DNA from 2 places in the Enterococcus sp. AMC2644 genome. Region 1 is predicted to be linked to the other one. Evidence: predicted binding sites of a transcription regulator. Region 1 holds the regulator's gene; the other holds the start of a gene.

Region 1 (3,218 bases):
ATTAAATCAATACTAACATTATCAAATTGGTTTTTTTCAAGAACTCGAATTGTTTCATAAACATCTTCAGCAGTGTGTTTACGACCAATTTTTTTTAATAAACGATTATTAAAGGTTTGGACACCCATCGATAAACGATTAACGCCATGATGCTTCATTACATGTAACTTTTCTTCCGTTAAATCACCAGGATTTGCCTCCACTGTAAACTCTGTTGTGGTATTAGTGGGTAGCAAATGGTGAATGCCGGTCAATAAGACATCCAATTGTTTTGCAGATAAAGAAGTTGGGGTGCCTCCCCCGATGTAAATTGTTTCCGAGTAATCAGTAGGATGGATTTGTAGCGTAAGTTCAATCTCTTTTAAAAGTAACTGGATATATTCGTCGACAGGTTGTCCTTCTAAAAAGACTTTATTAAAATCGCAGTAATAACAAATGTGTTCGCAAAAGGGAATGTGGATATATGTCGAGGTATTTTTAACTCGAGGTGTTTCTTCAAACATAAATGTGTTTCCTCCATTATCACAAATTCTGTGATCCATTGTATTCGAAAAATAGTGTACCATACTTTATAGAAGAGGCGATATATAGAAGTCTTTGATTTAATTAAAAAGCGATTAGCACTCGCGTGATTCGAGTGCTAATTATTGAGAGTTTCTTCTTGACTTCTATTTTAAATATGATATATTTATACATGTAGTTAGCACTTGATATGCAAGAGTGCTAATTAAGAGGTGATAAATTTGTTAACAGAAAGACAAGAAAACATCTTGCGTCTGATCATCCAAAATTATACAAATTTAGGCCAGCCAGTTGGCTCGAAAAAATTAATGGAGGATGGCATTGAAGCAAGTTCAGCAACGATTCGTAATGAGATGAAAATGCTTGAAGATTATGGACTGCTTGCGAAAACACATTCTTCTTCAGGTCGAGTGCCATCAATGACTGGTTATCGATATTATGTCGATCACCTACTAACACCTTCAAAAGTAGATAACGAAGATGTTGTACTGATTAGGCAGTCTTTTGGTAAAGAATTTCATGAGATTAATGAAATTATTCAACAGTCTGCGAATATTTTATCTACTTTGACAAGTTATACTGCATTGTCGCTAGGACCAGATGTCAAAGATCGGAAATTAACTGGTTTTCGAATTGTTCCTTTAAACAATCGCCAAATCATTGCAGTAATTGTCACAGATAAAGGAAATGTGGAAAGTCAGATATTTTCAATTCCTAAAAACTTAAGTAGTGATGACCTTGAAAAAATGGTTCGTATCATTAATGATAAATTGATTGGGCAACCGCTCATGAACGTCTATCATCGTTTGCGGACCGAAATTCCGATGATTCTGCACAAATACTTTCAAACGACTGACGGTGTTCTGGATTTATTTGACGGCATGTTAAATCATATTTTTGAAGAGAAGGTTTTTGTCGGAGGAAGAATGAATTTATTGAATTTCGAACATACCCAAGACGTGGAACAATTTAAGTCGATGTATTCATTTATGAAGGATTCAGAAAACTTAAATCAATTGTTAGCACCACGTGATGGCGCCATTCAAATTCGAATTGGTTCTGAACTTGGAGATAACCTATTGAATAATATGAGTATGATTCAAGCAAGTTATGACATTGAAGGACACGGGAAAGGAACCATCGCTTTGTTAGGGCCTACAAGTATGCCTTATTCGAAAATGTTTGGTTTAGTCGATGTATTTCGACAAGAATTAGCTTTAACGTTGGCTAATTATTATCGATCATTAGATTCTGATAATTAGCTAGTTAATCAATAGCATGATTTCAACATAGAAGGGAAGTTAGTCCATTGTCAGAAAAAGAACAAGCTTCTGAAGAATTAAAGGAAGCTAATGAAGTAGAAGAATCGACAGTAGACGAATCTACAGAAGAAACAGAAGTTGTTTCTGAAGTCGATGAACTGAAAAAACAACTAGAAGAGACAGAAGACAAATTCTTACGTGCGCGTGCTGAAATTGCAAATATTACAAATCGTAATCGCAATGAAAGAGAATTATTGCAAAAATATCGTTCGCAAGATTTAGGTAAGAAATTATTGCCTGCCATTGACAATTTAGAGCGTGCAATAGGGTCTGAAGTGACTGATGAACAAAGTATCAGTTTGAAAAAAGGCGTGGAGATGGTATTAGATAGTTTACGTCAAGCTTTAAAAGAAGAAGGAATTGAAGAAATTCTAGCTGCTGGAGTAGCTTTTGATCCAAATCTACATCAAGCTGTGCAAACCGTACCTGCATCTGACGAATATCCGTCAGATACGATTGTGGAAGTCTTACAAAAAGGCTATAAATTACATGATCGTGTTTTACGTGCAAGCATGGTTGTTGTCGCACAATAATAAAATTTGATAATTTAATTGAAACGAATACACACAAAGGAGATCTTTAATATGAGCAAAATTATTGGTATTGACTTAGGTACAACAAACTCAGCTGTTTCTGTATTAGAAGGCGGCGAAGCAAAAATTATTACAAACCCAGAAGGAAATCGTACAACACCATCTGTTGTTTCTTTCAAAAATGGTGAAATTCAAGTTGGTGAAGTAGCAAAACGTCAAGCAGTGACTAATCCTAACACAATTTCATCAATTAAACGCCATATTGGTGAAGCTGGTTATAAAGTAGAAGTAGAAGGTAAAACTTATACACCACAAGAAATCTCAGCAATGATTTTACAATACATCAAAGGCTTTGCTGAAGATTATTTAGGTGAAAAAGTTGAAAAAGCAGTTATTACTGTACCTGCATACTTTAATGATTCACAACGTCAAGCAACAAAAGATGCTGGTAAAATTGCTGGTTTAGAAGTTGAACGTATTGTTAACGAACCAACTGCAGCAGCATTGGCTTATGGTTTAGACAAAACTGATCGTGATGAAAAAGTTTTAGTATTTGACCTTGGTGGTGGTACATTTGACGTGTCTATCCTTGAATTAGGTGATGGGGTCTTTGACGTATTGTCAACAGCTGGGGATAACAACCTTGGTGGAGATGACTTTGACAATAAAATTATCGATTACATGGTAGAAGAATTCAAAAAAGAAAATGGTATTGATTTAAGTAAAGATAAAATGGCTGTTCAACGTTTGAAAGATGCAGCTGAAAAAGCGAAAAAAGATTTATCTGGTGTAACAAGCACACAAATTAGCTTACCATTTATCACAGCTGGTGAGGCTGGCC
Region 2 (3,218 bases), 970 kb from region 1:
CAATTGATGAAATAAATCCTGAAACGAACCGAGTAGAAGACGATTATCGTATTGATTATTTAAAAGCCCACATTGAAGCAATGAAAGAAGCTGTTGAATATGATGGTATTGATTTGATGGGGTATACACCATGGGGCTTTATTGATTTAGTTTCTGCAGGTACTGGGGAAATGAAAAAACGTTACGGTTTTATTTACGTGGATAAAGATAATGAAGGTCATGGAACGTTAGCACGTAGTAAGAAAAAATCATTTGAGTGGTATCAAAAAGTGATTGCAACCAATGGAGAAACGCTATAAAAAATAAGCCATAAAAAATGGATCCTAAATAATAGTTTGCTGACAGTTTCTATCAGACGCTATTATCTAGGGTCCATTTTAACATTCTAGACAATTTTTTATTTGGGAATGTCTAAAGTCTGTAAAATAACATTAGCAACAACAACTAAGGTATTCATACCAACATGCGTCAAAATAGAAGTCCAGATTTTTCCAGTATTGTAATAAAGTAAACTAAAGAAAAAGCCTAAAGAAAAATACAGGAGTAAATGTCCATCTTGATGAATGAGGGCGAATAACAAGGAACTGATACTAATGGCGAACCAAACATTCAGATATTTTTCAAGAAAGCCTGTGATAGCACGACGAAAAACAAACTCTTCCATAATGGGGCCGCCAATCATCACGGCAACTGCAAAAAGGGGTTGTCTTAAAACCAGTTGAATAATATTTTGTGTATTTTCAGAAGCAACCTCTTGCCCAAATAGTTGCTCAATTTGTAAGACGATATTTTGTAAAAAAATGGCAACAAAAATTCCTGTCAATCCAAAAGCAATGACTTTCAGCCAATTTGTTTTTGCTCTATCAAAAGATAGTAATTCGTTTTGCTTTAAATATAAAATGATTAAGACTACTGCCCCTAAAAGATAAGCGATCATTGTAGCTAGCACTTGTTGATTCGCAGGTAAGAAAGCTGGTGAAAAGAAAGCAACTGCATAACATAAGATAGTTAGGATGCTGTATTTTTTTGTAGACATGGAATCCTCCTTTCATATATTTACTATTATAACAAAATAGAGAGAAACAAATCGTTAAGAATAACTGAATGATTTAACCAATTTTGACTTTTATAAAAAAATGATTCAAAAGACTTGCATTCTAGAATGAAAATCAGTAATATTAGTTTTGTAAGTTAGCACTCTATATATGAGAGTGCTAATGACAACAAATCAAAGTTATTAGAAATTAATTGGAGGGATTTATCGTGTTAAAACCATTAGGTGATCGTGTATTGATCGAAGTCGCAAAAGAAGAAGAAAAAACTGTCGGAGGACTTGTTTTAGCATCTGCAGCCAAAGAGAGACCGCAAACAGGAACGGTTATCGCTGTCGGTGAAGGTCGCGTCTTAGATAATGGGGAACTAGCAGCTGTACCAGTTAAAGTTGGTGACACTGTTTTATTTGAAAAATATGCTGGTTCAGAAGTGAAATACGACGGTAAAGAATATCTGATTTTTTCAGCAAAAGATATTGTTGCAATCGTAGAATAATCAAATAAAAAATAAGAATTATAAAAAAACTTTGAGGTGAAATAAATCATGGCAAAAGATATTAAATTCGCAGAAGACGCTCGTTCAGCAATGCTACGAGGTGTAGATAAATTAGCAGATACAGTAAAAGTAACATTAGGCCCTAAAGGTCGTAATGTTGTTTTGGAAAAATCTTATGGTTCACCATTAATTACAAACGATGGAGTAACAATTGCTAAAGAGATCGAATTAGAAGATCATTTTGAAAATATGGGTGCAAAATTAGTTTCTGAAGTTGCATCTAAAACTAACGATATTGCAGGTGACGGTACTACTACAGCTACAGTTTTAACACAAGCAATTGTTCGTGAGGGTTTGAAAAACGTGACTGCTGGAGCAAACCCATTAGGTATTCGTCGTGGTATTGAACTAGCAACAAAAGCAGCCGTTGAAGAATTACACAATATTTCTTCCATCGTTGATTCCAAAGAAGCTATTGCGCAAGTAGCAGCTGTTTCTTCTGGTAGTGAACAAGTTGGTGAATATATTGCTGACGCTATGGAAAAAGTTGGTAACGATGGCGTTATTACAATTGAAGAGTCAAAAGGAATTGAAACAGAATTAGATGTCGTAGAAGGAATGCAATTTGATCGTGGTTACTTATCACAATATATGGTAACAAACAACGATAAAATGGAAGCAGAACTAGAAAATCCATACATCTTGATTACTGATAAAAAAATATCAAATATCCAAGACATTTTGCCATTGCTAGAACAAATTTTACAACAATCAAAACCATTGTTAATCATTGCTGATGATGTTGATGGTGAAGCATTACCAACATTAGTCTTAAATAAAATTCGTGGAACATTTAATGTAGTCGCTGTGAAAGCTCCAGGTTTCGGTGATCGTCGTAAAGCAATGCTAGAAGATATTGCCGTTTTAACTGGTGGTACAGTGATTACTGAAGATTTAGGTTTAGAATTGAAAGATGCAACAATTGATACTTTAGGTCAAGCAAGCAAAGTCGTTGTTGACAAAGACAATACAACAATCGTTGAAGGTGCTGGTTCAAAAGAAGCAATTGAAGCACGTGTGCAAGTGATTAAAAACCAAATTGCTGAAACAACTTCTGATTTTGATCGTGAAAAATTACAAGAACGTTTAGCAAAACTAGCTGGTGGTGTAGCAGTAGTTAAAGTTGGTGCACCAACTGAAACAGAATTAAAAGAAATGAAATTACGTATTGAAGATGCATTGAATGCCACTCGTGCCGCTGTAGAAGAAGGTATGGTTTCTGGTGGGGGTACTGCTTTAGTGAACGTTATCAATAAAGTTGCTGCTCTTGAAGCAGATGGTGATGCTGCAACTGGTATCCGTATTGTGTTACGTGCGTTAGAAGAACCTGTCCGTCAAATTGCCGAAAATGCAGGGTATGAAGGTTCCGTAATTATTGATCGCTTGAAAAATGCTGAATTAGGTATTGGTTTTAATGCTGCAACTGGGGAATGGGTAAACATGCTAGAAGCAGGAATTGTAGATCCTACAAAAGTAACTCGTTCAGCATTACAAAATGCCGCTTCTGTAGCTGCTTTATTATTAACAACTGAAGCAGTTGTTGCTGATAAACCAGATTCAGCTGCACCAGCAGCGCCAGCAATGGATCCATCAATGATGGGCGGTATGAT

The links. The regulator HrcA, encoded in region 1, represses chaperone genes, less so after heat shock. The targets are predictions, from matches to a motif close to TTAGCACTCNNNNNNNNNGAGTGCTAA.
Region 2: a site for HrcA is predicted at 1,192-1,218, ahead of groES (co-chaperone GroES). Genes of this name have one in related genera too.

What each region holds. Positions count from the first base shown of each region.
Region 1 covers NZ_CM177095.1:2,726,735-2,729,952, forward strand. Annotated here, with positions in the region: gene hemW (radical SAM family heme chaperone HemW) at 1-503, opposite strand, end outside; gene hrcA (heat-inducible transcriptional repressor HrcA) at 744-1,784, shown strand; gene grpE (nucleotide exchange factor GrpE) at 1,832-2,377, shown strand; gene dnaK (molecular chaperone DnaK) at 2,429-3,218, shown strand, end outside.
Region 2 covers NZ_CM177095.1:631,726-634,943, reverse strand. Annotated here, with positions in the region: gene AC4BC5_RS03140 (6-phospho-beta-glucosidase) at 1-299, shown strand, start outside; gene AC4BC5_RS03135 (CPBP family intramembrane glutamic endopeptidase) at 398-1,036, opposite strand; gene groES (co-chaperone GroES) at 1,264-1,548, shown strand; gene groL (chaperonin GroEL) at 1,597-3,218, shown strand, end outside.